Regions from separate parts of the Pantoea sp. C2G6 genome, predicted to be linked through region 1. Evidence: predicted binding sites of a transcription regulator. Region 1 holds the regulator's gene; each other region holds the start of a gene.
The links. Region 1 encodes CRP, which controls carbon source genes, mostly activating them, when cyclic AMP is high. Its sites were predicted from a motif close to ATGTGANNNNNNTCACAT; they were not measured.
Positions count from the first base shown of each region.

Region 2: ACCW71_RS03835 (YfcZ/YiiS family protein) is a predicted target of CRP. The motif match lies at 2,038-2,055, and genes of this name have one in related genera.
Region 3: ACCW71_RS11940 (CdaR family transcriptional regulator) is a predicted target of CRP. The motif match lies at 1,592-1,609, and genes of this name have one in related genera.
Region 4: azuC (stress response protein AzuC) is a predicted target of CRP. The motif match lies at 1,191-1,208, and genes of this name have one in related genera.

Region 1 is NZ_JBGMNJ010000005.1:19,445-23,107, forward strand. Features, by position in the region: gene ACCW71_RS08830 (phosphoribulokinase) at 1-451, shown strand, start outside; gene ACCW71_RS08835 (OsmC family protein) at 821-1,225, opposite strand; gene crp (cAMP-activated global transcriptional regulator CRP) at 1,529-2,161, shown strand; gene ACCW71_RS08845 (YccS/YhfK family putative transporter) at 2,219-3,663, shown strand, end outside.
Region 2 is NZ_JBGMNJ010000002.1:55,000-58,662, reverse strand. Features, by position in the region: gene fadJ (fatty acid oxidation complex subunit alpha FadJ) at 1-178, opposite strand, end outside; gene fadI (acetyl-CoA C-acyltransferase FadI) at 178-1,488, opposite strand; gene ACCW71_RS03835 (YfcZ/YiiS family protein) at 1,648-1,944, opposite strand; gene fadL (long-chain fatty acid transporter FadL) at 2,304-3,587, shown strand.
Region 3 is NZ_JBGMNJ010000007.1:190,953-194,615, forward strand. Features, by position in the region: gene degP (serine endoprotease DegP) at 87-1,523, shown strand; gene ACCW71_RS11940 (CdaR family transcriptional regulator) at 1,708-2,865, shown strand; gene ACCW71_RS11945 (DUF3461 family protein) at 2,927-3,319, opposite strand; gene dapD (2,3,4,5-tetrahydropyridine-2,6-dicarboxylate N-succinyltransferase) at 3,544-3,663, opposite strand, start outside.
Region 4 is NZ_JBGMNJ010000005.1:231,950-235,612, reverse strand. Features, by position in the region: gene ACCW71_RS09770 (DUF1158 domain-containing protein) at 29-271, opposite strand; gene mntP (manganese efflux pump MntP) at 589-1,164, shown strand; gene azuC (stress response protein AzuC) at 1,282-1,359, shown strand; gene ACCW71_RS09755 (helix-turn-helix domain-containing protein) at 1,815-2,399, opposite strand; gene ACCW71_RS09750 (hypothetical protein) at 2,787-3,284, opposite strand.

The DNA of each region.
Region 1 (3,663 bases):
GCACAATGTGGCGGAACATGTCGATCTGCTGGTTGGCGTGGTGCCAATTGTTAACCTGGAATGGATTCAGAAACTGGTGCGCGACACCGGTGAGCGCGGTCATTCACGTGAAGCCGTCATGGATTCGGTGGTGCGCTCGATGGAAGATTACATCAACTTCATCACCCCCCAGTTTTCCCGCACCCACATCAACTTTCAGCGTGTCCCGACCGTGGACACCTCTAACCCGTTTGCAGCGCGGGCGATCCCCTCGCTGGATGAGAGTTTTGTGGTGATCCACTTCCAGGCGCTGGAAGATATTGACTTCCCCTATCTGCTGGCGATGTTGCAGGGTTCGTTTATCTCGCACATCAATACGCTGGTGGTGCCGGGCGGCAAAATGGGTCTGGCGATGGAGCTGATCATGGGACCGCTGGTGAAGCGGCTGATGGAAGGGAAACGCATTGAGTAAGAGGTCCGTCATAGCCCATTGGACTGATGACAAAGCCAAAGCAGAGTAGGCCTGAACGCAACGCCGTCGCTCAACGCGCAGGGAGCCGGGTCAGAAGAGGAAAGCGTCCCGCGCCTGGGACAAAAACGCCGGGAGCGTTTTTGAACAACGCAAAGCGTTGGCCCGGCAACGGGCGCACCTCAGGGATGAGGTGCGTAATCGCGCGGGCCGAGCACGCCATGGATGGCGGTTTTGCGACTTTCCGATCTGACCCGGTTCTCTGCGCAGGCACAGTCTAAAAGCGGATTACCTGCCCAGACACGGTCTTGAAGCAACCTGCATCAGATACTGGAAGTGAAGTTAGCAGGTCAGCAATGACTCTTGCAGTTACTACAACTCAATCACTTCATAGCTGTGGGTGATGGTAACGCCTTTGCCCAGCATGATGGCCACCGAGCAATATTTTTCAGCAGAAAGATCCACCGCGCGTGAGACCGCTTTATCCTGGAGCGCTTTGCCGCTGACGATAAAATGCAGGTTGATGTGCGTAAAGATTCGCGGCGCCTCTTCACGACGTTCTGAGGTCAGTTTTACTTCACAATCAGCCACATCCTGACGGCCTTTTTGCAGAATTGAAACCACGTCAATCGCACTGCAACCACCCGCCGCCATCAGAACCATCTCCATTGGGCTGGGCGCTTTATCACCTGAATTTCCATCCATGAGTATCTGATGGCCGGATGAAGATTCCCCGAGGAATGTCAGCCCTTCTACCCATTTCACTCTTGCCTGCATGATTTTTGCTCCAGAATACGCTGTTTTGTCGTCAGAGTACGCTTTCGCCTGGTAAACAGCAATCCAGAGAAATCCACCCCAAGCTGAAGCGAGACAACACAAGACAGTCGGCAAAAGCTATGCTACAAACAGTGCTGAAAATATTTTTCGTCACCCAATGGCGAAGCCGGGAAGAATGATGCGCACTGCGCCGAATGCGGCCCGAATAATTTCCTGAAAAGGAAACGCTTGAAGCTTTCATCGCCTGACAGGGAAAACTGCCCCCTGTATTTTGGGCACGATTACAACAGAGGATAATAGCGAATGGTTCTCGGCAAACCGCAAACAGACCCTACACTCGAATGGTTCCTGTCCCATTGCCATATTCATAAGTATCCATCCAAAAGTACGCTGATTCATCAAGGTGAAAAAGCAGAAACGCTTTACTACATCGTGAAAGGTTCCGTCGCGGTTCTGATTAAAGATGAAGAAGGCAAAGAGATGATCCTTTCCTATCTGAACCAGGGCGACTTCATTGGTGAGCTTGGCCTGTTTGAAGAAGGTCAGGAGCGTAGCGCCTGGGTACGGGCTAAAACCGCGTGCGAAGTGGCGGAAATCTCCTATAAGAAATTCCGTCAGCTGATCCAGGTCAACCCCGACATCCTGATGCGACTCTCCTCGCAGATGGCACGTCGCCTGCAAGTCACGTCGGAAAAAGTAGGTAACCTCGCTTTCCTCGACGTCACCGGACGCATTGCGCAGACCCTGCTCAACCTGGCGAAGCAGCCCGACGCGATGACTCACCCCGATGGGATGCAGATTAAAATCACCCGTCAGGAGATTGGTCAGATTGTGGGTTGCTCACGTGAAACCGTGGGCCGCATTCTGAAGATGCTGGAAGATCAGAACCTGATCTCCGCACACGGCAAAACTATCGTGGTATACGGTACCCGCTAACTCCTGTCATCCACGGCGTGCTGGCAACATCACGCCGTTATTGTTTGTGTTGAGCCAATGTGGCGTCGAATTATTTACCATCCTGAAGTCAACTATGCCTTGCGGCAAACGCTGGTACTCTGCCTGCCGGTGGCGCTGGGCTGGCTGGCGGGCGACCTGCAAAAAGGTCTGCTGTTCTCCTTAGTGCCGGCCTGCTGCAACATCGCCGGTCTGGATACCCCGCATAAGCGCTTCTTTAAACGCCTGATTATTGGCGGCAGCCTGTTCGCACTCGGCAGCTTTCTGATTCAGTGGCTTACCCTGCATGCGATACCGCTGCCGTTGATCCTGTTCGCCATGCCGCTGCTGCTCGGCGTAACCGGTGAGATCAGCCCGCTGCATGGCCGCCTGCTGCCCGGCACGCTAATCGCCGCTATCTTTACCCTGAGCCTGGTCGGCCGGATGCCCATCTATGTCACCCCGCTGCTCTACATCGGCGGCACGCTCTGGTATGGGCTGTTTAACTGGTTCTGGTTCTGGCTGTGGAAAGAACAGCCGATGCGCGAGAGCCTAAGCCTGATCTATCGCGAGCTGGCTAACTACTGCGACGCCAAATATACCCTGCTCACCCAGCTGACCGACCCGGAAAAAGCGCTGCCGCCGCTGCTGGCTCGTCAGCAGAAAGTGGTCGATCTGATCACCACCTGCTATCAGCAGATGCATATGCTGTCGGCCAATCGCGATCACAGCCATAAACGGCTGACGCGCGCCTTTCAGGTGGCACTCGACCTTCAGGAACATATCTCGGTCAGCCTGCATCAGCCGGAAGAAGTGCAGAAGCTGGTGGAGCAGAGCCATGCCGAAGCGGTGATCCGCTGGAACGCCAAAACCATCTCAACCCGACTGCGGGTGCTGGCGGATAACATCCTCTATCACCAGTTGCCCGATCGCTTTGCGATGGATAAACAGCTCGGCGCGCTGGAGAAGATCGCCCGCCAGCACCCTGACAACCCGGTCGGTAACTTCTGCCTCTATCACTTCAACCGCATCGCGCGGGTACTGCGCACCCAGAAACCGCTCTATCAGCGCGATCTGATGGCGGACCGTCAGCGCCGCCTGCCGCTGTTACCGGCACTGCGCAGCTATCTCTCCTGGCGATCGTCGGCCCTGCGCACCGCCGCGCGCTTTGCGGTGATGCTGATGCTCGGCAGCGCGCTGGCGCTGTTCTTCAACATCCCGAAACCCTACTGGATCCTGATGACCATCATGTTCGTCAGTCAGAACGGCTACGGCGCGACCCGCGTCCGCATCCAGCACCGGGCGCTGGGCACCTTCGCCGGCCTGGTGATTGCGGCCGCCGCCCTGCGTCTGGCGGTGCCGGAGTCGCTGGTGCTGCTGATCATGCTGGCGATCACCTTTATCAGCTATCGATTCACCCGCCAGTTCTACGGCTGGTCGATGATTGGCTTCACGGTGACGGCGGTCTACTCACTGCAACTGCTGTCGCTGAACGGCGCGCAGTT
Region 2 (3,663 bases), on a different contig from region 1:
TGCCGGAAATCAGCACCAGCCCCGCCAGCTGCGGGTCGCGGCGTGCTTCGGCAATGATGGCGGTGATCTGTTCAGCGAATTCCGCTTTCAGGGTGTTCATCTTCTCGCCGGGCACGTCGATAGTAATGATGCCAACGTGATCGAGTCGCATCTTTAATTGAAAGGCATTCTGTTCCATTATTCGGCCTCCAGAACCATTGCCGCACCCAGACCGCCCGCCGCGCAGGCGGTAACCAGCCCTAACCCGCCGCCGCGCCGCCGCAATTCATTGAGCGTCTGAGTGATCATCCGTGCGCCCGTGGCGGCAAAAGGATGACCATAGGCGATCGATCCGCCCAGCACGTTAAAGCGCTCTTCGTTGACTTCACCCAGCGCATGAGGACGATTCAGCACCTCGCGGGCAAAACGTTCATCACGAAACAGCTGAAGGTTACTCAGGGTCTGGGCGGCAAAGGCTTCATGCATGTCGATCAGCGTCAGGTCGGCCAGCGTCAGTCCGGCACGATCCAGCGCCAGCGGAGAGGCGTAAGCTGGTCCCAGCAGCATATCCTGCTGTACCGCAATCGCGGTAAAAGCGTAGCTGCGCAGATAGCCCAGCGGCCGGATGCCCAGTTCGCGGGCGCGTCCTTCGCGCATTAATATCACCGCCGCCGCGCCATCGGTCAGCGGCGTACTGTTGGCGGCGGTCACACTGCCGTGCTGCCGATCAAACGCCGGACGCAGCCGGGCGTAATCTTCCGCTTTCGCCTCCATACGCACGTTATTGTCCTGGGCAATGGCGGCTTTCCACGGCGGCACAAAGGCTGGCATCACTTCCTGATTCAGTACCCCGGATTGCCAGGCTTTGGCGGCGCGCTGATGGGAACGCAGCGCCAGCGCATCCTGCGCCTCGCGGCTGATACTGTGGCTCTTCGCCATCTGCTCAGCCGTGTCGCCCATCCGCAGGCCAGTGGAGTATTCCGCCACCGCAGGCGGCACCGGTAACAGGTCGCGCGGACGCAGACGACGCAGTATCTGGAATTTCTGCCCGAGAGTGCGGGCTTTGTTGAGATCGACCAGCGCCCGCGCCAGGGTTTTACTGACGCCAATTGGCAGCACAGAGGAGGAGTCCGCGCCCCCGGCGATGCCCGCCGAGACCGTGCCTGCCAGCAGGCTTTCTGCCAGATTAGCGACGGCCTGAAAACTGGTGGCGCAGGCGCGGCTGACGCTGTAGGCGTCGGTATGCACACTCAGCCCGCTGCTCAGTACAATTTCTCTTGCGATATTAGGCGCTTCCGGCATCTGCACGACCTGGCCAAACACCAGCTGTTCTATCACCTCAACCGGCAGTTCGCTGCGCGCCATAAGTTCACTGACCACCATTCGTCCCAGCTCAACGGCCGGAATGCCATGAAAGCCGGTCGCCTGGCGGAGAAAAGGGGTGCGTAATCCGTGGGTGATGGCGATGCGTTCACCCTCACGTGTCAGCAGCGGCTGCGCTTTACTCATTGTTCTCACCTGTGGTCGGGGCTGTGGCATCATTGCCTGAAGAGGTCTGACCTGATCAGTGTTAACCACAAGCGGGTGAGCCGCCAATACCGGAAAGGAAAAAGTGCGAAGAGAAACACGAAAATGAAAAACGCCGCAGTGAAAGCGGCGTTGAGGAATTTAGCGCAAACCGAGCTGAAAAATCAGGGTTTCAGCCTGACAGCTGAAGGTAAAATCGATATCCAGCTGCACGCCATGGTCCACCTCGCTGAAGCGCGACTCAATCAGACAGGGTTCTGATTCCACCTCACGCGCCCGTTGGGTCAGCTGCGCTAATTTAGCCTCGGCATCGGCACGGCGGGCAAACCACTCTGACCAGCTGGCGGTGCAATCGGTGTTATCCATTACGGTGCCGACATCGACACAACAACAGGCTGCGGTTTCCGTCGCACTGCATTTTTTAATGGCATCAGTCATTTTATTCTCCTGACCAGCAATCTGGGGGTGATGAGCAATTTTACGACCAGAATTTTACCCGCTGGCCTGGCAATGCGCCACGAACCCGGCGCTAAGCGACGAATATCACAATAAAAATTGATCCAGAACAAACTGGAATCGGTATGCTGTGCAGAATCAGGGCAGTTTTGTTATGCAGATCGAATTTTAAGCGATCAACCCTGAAATATTTTAAAAACAATATTGCAACATGCACACAGGTCGGACCTATACTCTCCGCACTGGTCTGATATGTGCGTTTTACATCAGTCCCTACAATCCGCCGTCCTTTGTTACGCGACGTTATAGCGTTAAATAATAATTCACATGAGGTTGTGGTCATGAACCATAAAAACCTGTTTGCAAAGTCAGCCGTGGCAGCTGCAATAGCGCTTGTTTCTTCACACGTTTACGCAGCTGGGTTTCAGTTAAATGAATTTTCTACGATTGGTTTAGGTCGCGCATATTCAGGCGAAGGCGCAATGGGCGATACGGCAGCGTCAGCCAGCCGTAACCCGGCGACGATGGCGTTAATGGATCGTCCGGCGTTTTCCATCGGGGCGGTCTATATCGACCCGGATGTGAATATCAGTGGTCGCAGCCCGAGCGGCCGCAGTCTGGATGCCAGCAATATTGCCCCGAATCAGTGGGTGCCAAACATCCATTACGTTCAGCCTATTAACGATCAGTGGTGGATTGGCGCGTCTGCCACGTCCAACTACGGCTTAGCAACAGAGTTTAATAATGGTTATACCGCCGGTGGTTATGGCGGTAAAACTGACCTGATGACCGGCAATTTTAATCTCAGCACCGCTTACCGGCTGAATGAGCATTTCAGTGTCGGGGTGGGTTTTGACGCGGTTTACGCCAAAGCGAAGATTGAGCGTTACGCGGGCGAATCTGGCGCAAGGTTGGGCGTTCCGGCCGATACCCAGGTTGCCCACCTGAAAGGTGATGAGTGGGGCTACGGCTGGAACGCCGGTATCCTGTATGAAGTGGATGAAAATAACCGCTTCGGCTTTACCTATCGTTCGGAAGTGAAAGTCGACTTTGATGGTGATTACAAAAGTAATCTCTCTTCCCGGCTGAATGCGGTGAATAACCCGGAAGTATCGGGCGTGCCTTTTGGTACCAATGGCACCACCATTCCGGGTGCGTTAACCCTGAATCTGCCGGAGATGTGGGAAGTGTCGGGCTGGCATAAAGTGGCGCCGCAGTGGGCGGTTCACTACAGCATGGCTTACACCAGCTGGAGCCAGTTCCAGGAGCTGAAAGCGACCGGTTCCAACGGGCAGACGCTGTTCTATAAAGATGAAAGCTACCACGATGCCTACCGCATCGCGCTCGGCACCACCTATTTCTACGACAAAAACTGGACGTTCCGTACCGGTATCGCCTTTGATGACAGTCCGGTTCCGGCTGATAAACGCACTATTTCCATCCCGGATCAGGATCGTTTATGGCTGAGCGCCGGTACCTCCTACGCCTTTAACGACGACGCCTCAGTAGACCTGGGTATCTCTTATATGCATGGGCAGAAGGTCACCGTGAAAGAAGGCCCTTATACCTTCAATTCCGAAGGTAAAGCCTGGCTCTACGGCGCTAACTTTAACTATAAGTTCTGATGAGCTGAGACGATCAAAAAGGGCGACTCTGGTGAGTCGCCCTTTTTTGCTGCTGGCAAATAGTGGTTTAGCCTTT
Region 3 (3,663 bases), on a different contig from region 1:
TTTTAAAGGAACTTCGCGCTAAAACATTTATCTCACCTTTCGACCACAGCAATGGTCTGAACAGTAATCTTTAAGAGAAACGAAAAATGAAAAAAAAGACGTTAATGTTAAGTGCGCTGGCGCTGAGCCTGTCAATGGCGCTCGCCCCTGTTACTGTTTCTGCGGCGCAAACGGCCTCTTCAGCTTCAGATAGCCAGCAGCTGCCAAGCCTGGCACCGATGCTGGAGAAGGTAATGCCGTCTGTGGTCAGTATCAGCGTTGAGGGAACCAACACGGTAAAAACCCCACGCATGCCGCAGCAGTTCCAGCAATTCTTTGGCGATAATTCCCCGTTCTGCCAGGAAGGGTCGCCGTTCCAGAGTTCACCGATGTGCCAGGGCGGTGAGGGTGGCGGAGCGATGCCGGATACCCAGCAGGAGAAATTCCGCGCGCTGGGATCGGGTGTGATCATCAACGCCGAAAAAGGCTATGTGGTCACCAACAACCACGTGGTGAATAACGCCACCAAGATTCAGGTGCAGCTGAGCGACGGCCGTCGCTATGACGCCAAAGTGATCGGCAAAGATCCGAGTTCCGATATTGCGCTGATTCAGCTCAAAGATGCTAAAAACCTGACCGCGGTTAAAATTGCCGACTCGGACAACCTGCGGGTGGGCGACTACACCGTGGCGATCGGTAACCCTTATGGCCTGGGCGAAACCGTGACTTCAGGGATCGTCTCCGCGCTGGGACGCAGCGGTCTGAATGTAGAAAACTATGAAAACTTTATCCAGACCGATGCGGCGATTAACCGGGGTAACTCGGGTGGCGCGCTGGTCAACCTCAACGGCGAGCTGATCGGTATCAATACCGCGATTCTGGCCCCGGACGGCGGCAACATCGGTATCGGCTTTGCTATCCCAAGCAACATGGTCAAAAACCTGACGGCGCAGATGGTGGAGTTTGGTCAGGTGAAACGCGGCGAGCTGGGCGTGATGGGCACCGAGCTTAACTCTGAGCTGGCGAAAGCGATGAAAGTCGACGCGCAGCGCGGTGCCTTTGTCAGCCAGGTGCTGCCAAACTCCGCCGCGGCGAAAGCCGGGATTAAAGCGGGTGACGTGATCGTCTCGATGAACGGCAAACCGCTTAGCAGCTTTGCTTCGCTGCGTGCGGAAGTGGGTTCACTGCCGATTGGCACCAGCCTGAAACTTGGCCTGCTGCGTGACGGCAAGCCGCTGGATGTCTCTGTTCAGTTGCAGCAGAGCAGCCAGGCGAAAGTGCAGTCTGCCACTATCTACACCGGCATTGAAGGCGCCGATCTCAGCAATGTCGAAACCGGCGATAAAGGCGTGCGCGTAGATAACGTGAAAGCGGGCAGTGCCGCCGCGCGCATCGGTCTGAAGAAGGGCGATGTGATTCAGGGCGTCAACCAGCAGCCTGTCACCAACCTGGGCGAGCTGCGTAAAATCCTCGACGCTAAGCCTTCCGTGCTGGCGCTGAACGTGAAACGCGGTGACAGCAGCATCTATCTGCTGATGCAGTAAGCGCAACCCCTTAACTTTCAGGCGGACTCCGGTCCGCCTTTTTTATGCGGCTAACCGCAGCGGCCAGAGTGTGATGCTGACCGCAAATTCAGCAAAAGTCCGTCCTCCTCTGTGCAATTGCACAATGTTCTGGATGCGGTGCATGCGTATTCTGTTTCTCCCCCCCTCACTTCAGGAGTAATGGATGGCTACCTATCATCTTGATGCCCGACTGGCGCAGGATATTGTGGCGCGCACCATGAAAATTATTGACAGCAATGTCAATGTGATGGATGCGCGCGGCCGGATTATCGGCAGCGGCGATCGCGAGCGTATTGGGGAATTGCACGAAGGCGCGCTGCTGGTGCTCTCTCAGGGGCGGGTGGTGGATATTGATGAGGCCGTCGCTAAACATCTGCATGGTGTGCGGCCCGGCATTAATCTGCCGCTGCGCATTGATGGCGATATTGTCGGCGTAATCGGTCTGACCGGCGAGCCGCTGGCGCTGCGTCACTATGGCGAGCTGGTCTGCATGACGGCGGAGATGATGCTGGAGCAGGCGAGGCTGCTGCATATGCTGGCGCAGGATAGCCGCCTGCGGGAAGAGCTGGTGCTGAATCTGATCCGCAGCGATACCCTGTCGCCCCAGCTGACCGAATGGGCGCAGCGACTCGGCATCGATCTCAATCAGCCACGGGTGGTGGCGGTGGTGGAGGTGGATAGCGGGCAGCTCGGCGTCGACAGCGCGATGTCAGAACTGCAACAGCTGCAAACTCTGCTGACCACGCCGGAACGGGACAATCTGATCGCCATCGTTTCCCTGACGGAAATGGTGGTGCTGAAACCGGCGCTGAACGGGCATGGCCGTTACGATCAGGAGGAGCATCGCCGCCGGGTTGAACAGCTCCTGCAACGGATGAAAGAGAGCGGCCATTTGCGGATGCGTATCGCGCTGGGCAACTTCTTTACCGGTCCCGGCAGCATCGCCCGTTCCTACCGCACCGCCCGGACCACCATGATGGTCGGCAAACAGCGAATGCCCGACCTGCGCAGCTATTTTTATCAGGATCTGGTGCTGCCGGTGCTGCTCGACAGCCTGCGCGGCGGCTGGCAGGCCAATGAGCTGGCCCGGCCGCTGGCGAAGCTCAGGAGTATGGACAGCAACGGCTTACTGCGCCGCACGCTGATCGCCTGGTTCACCCATAACGTCCAGCCGAGCGCCACCGCGCGGGCGCTGTTTATCCATCGCAATACGCTGGAGTATCGGCTTAACCGGATTTCTGAACTGACCGGGCTCAATCTTGGCCATTTTGACGATCGGCTGCTGCTCTATGTGGCGTTACAGCTGGATGAGCAGGGCTGAGAGGGGAAGCGGGCGGCATAAAAAAGGCCAGCAGTGCTGGCCTTCGCTGTCGGCATGAAAATTAACGCCCGTTGCGGGTCAGTTTTTCCAGATCCGATTCAATTTCGGTTATCTTGTGGGAAACCACGCTCTCCAGATGACGCAGATCGTCAAGGATTTTGCGTTTCAGATCCACTTCAACCTGATCGCGCTGGCAAATCTGGTCCAGCTCATCGATCACATAACGCAGATTCGGGCTGATCTCCTGCACTTCTTTGTAGCCCTGAGTCGCGTGATCGGCAACCACGGTTTTGCGCTGGCGCGGATATTTAAATTTAACGCTCTTGGCGAAAAACTCGCCTTTATCTTTGCGGAAATAGATCTTCAGAATGTCGTTGTTGGCTTCCTGACGCAGGCTGTAGCGGTCAATGTCATCCGGGTTGCTGATACCTAAACTTTTCAGATTGTCATACATAGCGTTGTTTCCATCATAAAGTGAGAAGCGCGCAGTCTTGTTCATGACGTCCGATAACTTTAGCCACAAATAAGCGGGATGAACATTGCGCGACAGGATTTAACTGGCGCGGATTATGACCTGGTTGAAATGTAAACGCACCAGTTAATTCGCGACGCGAAGCATGTTATTCGGGAATGTGTGTAAAGAAAAGATGACGGGCTGGTTTCCAGCCCGTCACAAAATCAGTCGATGGTACGCAGCAGTTCGTTGATACCTGTTTTGCCCAGGGTTTTCGCATCCACCTTTTTCACAATCACCGCGCAGTAGAGGCTGTAGCTGCCATCTTTAGAGGGCAGGTTGCC
Region 4 (3,663 bases), 210 kb from region 1:
GGCGGCATCGGCGATTAAACGCGCAGCCTCAGGTTCTGAACCAGCGCCGCCAGACAAAGCGGATCACAAAAAACTCCAGCGTACCCAGCAGCAAAAACCAGACGCAAAACACCACCGTGTAGAGCTGATTCAGATCCTGCAAGTGGAACATCTGCAACAGCTGCTGCGCTACCGCAACGCTAAAGGCGGGCGCGGGCAGCAGCAGGGCGGACAGAAAGGCCAGCAGCAGAATGCCGCCAGGCACAATTAACGATTCGAAAGGGTTAGTCATCACCGGCATCCCATATTTATCAGCCGGGCATTTTCCGGTAATCGGCGACAGGGTTCAATCAACGATTGCAGCGCAACCGCTAAAACTGGCGGTTCCCACGCCTGCCCAGCGGGAAGAAAAGGCTTTGTCGCCATCGACTTAGCGCAATTCATAGCGGAAGATAAGAGTTATAGCCTTTGCTATACTTAAATCCATGATTTTACTGTCTTTTTATCTCGCGGGTTGCATGGTAGACTGCGCGCACTTTTTCATAACTGAACACTTTGTGTGGTGAATACAGCGTGGATTGCCGCTTTTTCGCCCCAGGTGAATAAATCATGACCTTTATTGCCACTTTAATTCTTGCGCTGGGTATGTCGATGGATGCGTTCGCTGCCGCTCTGGGCAAAGGCGCGACGCTGCATCGTCCTGGCTTTAAAGAAGCGCTACGCACCGGTCTGATTTTCGGCTCTATCGAAGCGCTGACGCCGCTGATTGGCTGGGCGCTTGGCCTGGCTGCCAGTCGCTACATTATGGCGTGGGACCACTGGATCGCCTTTATTCTGCTGGCATTCCTTGGCGGCCGCATGATGATGGAAGGCTTCCGCAAAACCGCGGCGACAGAACCCTGTGAAGCACCGCAAAGCCACGGCTTCGTCGTGCTGGCTACCACGGCGGTAGCAACCAGCCTTGATGCGCTGGCAGTGGGCGTCGGTCTGGCCTTTTTGCAGGTGAATATTATTACCACGGCACTGACCATCGGTGCGGCCACCACCGTGATGGCGACCACCGGCGTACTGGTGGGACGCTTTATCGGCCCGGTACTGGGCAAATGGGCAGAGATCCTGGGCGGCGTGGTGTTAATCGCGGTAGGTTCCACCATTCTGTTGCAGCATCTCGGCTATACCGCCTAGGGCAGTTGCCTGTAAAAAGCAAAAAAATGTGATCTGCTTCAAATTTTATTGCTGTGAAAACGCACAGAAGTTATACTTTTTCGGTATTTCTTCAACTAAATTTGAAACAGGTATCACATGAAACGCATTTTCAAACACGTGTTCCGCGCCTACGTCGAGACCTTCAAACACGTACCGCCGGGTGCCATGTACTAAGCACCCCGCAGGAAACCCTCGATAATCGCGGTCAGGGATCGACCGGTGATTATCACTTTTCTGCTTTTACTCTCGCTGATTCAACACCGCGTTTTTGCGCTTCCGCTGCCTCCTTTTTGTTACTGCTATTCAGGTTTCGCCGTTATGGGTCGGTGTTAAAATCGCGCCTGTGTTGCATACGTGCGTTATACGCCTGTTGTGATGTTTAGCAGGTGTAAGCAGGGCGGTACGGGCAACTCGCTAACTCCTTGTTCATTGCTGCTCTGAGATGAATCCTCAAACAGCATTAAGCTGAGCGTCTCTTTAAGAAGCGGGAATCCGGGCCTGCATCGCAATAGCACCGTCTTAGCAACTGAACAAAATGCGCCCTGCCGGCACTGCACAGGACGCATAATAGTGATATTACACAAGGCAAGGGAAATTGGCTTAATTTACCTGCGTGATGTGATTATCTTTTAATTCTGCCTATTATTTTGAGCTGAATCCATCCTGAAAATAAGCTCGGTAAGCGGAAGGGCGAGCGCATAAAAACCAATCAGGCTTCTGCATCCTGACTTCACCAGAATAGCGTAAAGATGGGCATAAACCGTTTTGACTTCTATCTGGAGCAGTAAGGCGATTTTCTTTGCCCCCATACCGGATAACCTCATCGTAAGGATTTCACTTTCGCGAGGGGTGAGTTTGTCATATTCGTTGTTGTAGTGAGGTAATGCATCACTGCAAAAGAGCTTTTTAATCTCACCGGGAGTGCTTTTCCTGTCTAGTTTAAAACAGTCATTGCAGATTAAATCAATGATCTTTTCCTGCCTCTTGCAAGAGGTGATCAATCCGGCACCTGGATTTTTCTCATGCGGCCAGACCAGAGGTGAATAGTCCAGGCTGCTGGATTTATACCAGGAAACAAGGTCAATCAATACCGTTCCTCTGAAATGCAGGATGGCAGGATAATCGCGCGTTGTCACATGCTCACACTCGATGCCTTGCAGTTTTGCTAATTCGATAAATCCAGAGATAAAATAGTGGTCATCACTAACCAGCACAATCTTTTTTTAATGGATTGACGTTCTTCATATGTTTCTCCTTATAGCGCCGTGATTGGCGCAAAGAAAAAGTAAAACAGTGCATTAATCAGGTCGAGTTCGTTTTTATTAACTTCTATTAAATTTAATCATCAGAGGTTATTGGCATCCGACAAGGTGAGAGAGAGGTTATTTTGCTATTTGAAACCTCTCATTTGTTCAGATGTCATTTTTCCAGCGGATTTTTTAGTGGTTTCTATCCATCAATCTGAAGATCAGGGCTGTTTCATTTTCATACGGGATAATAATGATTGGGTAGTGGAAAGTTCAATTGACCACAGATAGTCATTCGCTGAAGCTCCTGACTTATGCAATAACATTACTCAGTTTCATACACTCCTCTCCTGTTTAAACAAAAAGAGAGTTTATCTTTCTTAATCCTATCTTTTTCAGCGCGCTCAACCTCTGGTAGTAGAAGGTTTTTCTTCTTGCCCTCTCATACTGTGCGTAAATTTTCATGTTGTTGAGTGATAATTCCAGGGCCCGGTACTCCCCTGGCGTGATTGGAGAGATCTCTTTTAAATGATTTATTGACGTAGTAAAACAGACAGACGCAGACTTATCTGCGCTTTTATGCTCACTGCTTAAAATCGATACTTTTCCTGGGTGGGCATTTAAATAGTACAATGCTAAGGGCATAAACTGTTCCTGAGTCAGTATGAAAACCCGGTAATGAGGGGTGTTTTCTATAATCCTTCCGGCAATAATCTCACTAATGGTTTTTTTGTTAAGCAGCAGGAATAAATAGTCGTTTAATTTATTGGTTTTCACTGGGAGCGTGTTCAGGCATGACTTAACACCCTTCTCCAGGAAAATATTTTTAGCAGGGTAAGCGTTAATGGTCATAGGAGACTCCATGCCATGTTTCTGAAGTGATTGAAGCAAGCACTCCTTGTTTTAAGTCGCCAGGATATAATCATCCCGTCGCACTGTAAATAAAACAGCGCTTAATTTTTATTTATTTATCTTTACTATTATATTTTAATCTTACAGCCATTAATCGCGTAGCTATAATATATTTTTAATTACCCTGGCTGAATCCTGATGCTGCTCGACTTTGGTAAACCTGCTTTATGAAGGGTGTCATATTTTTTTTGATATATGAAAAGGTGACATGAAACAGAGGTGAGATTATCGGTTGTTTTTTCTCGATGGTAACATTCTGCTTTTTTTGAATGCGATGTGTTTTTTCAGGGCTATAAAAATTAATATAACCAGGGAGATA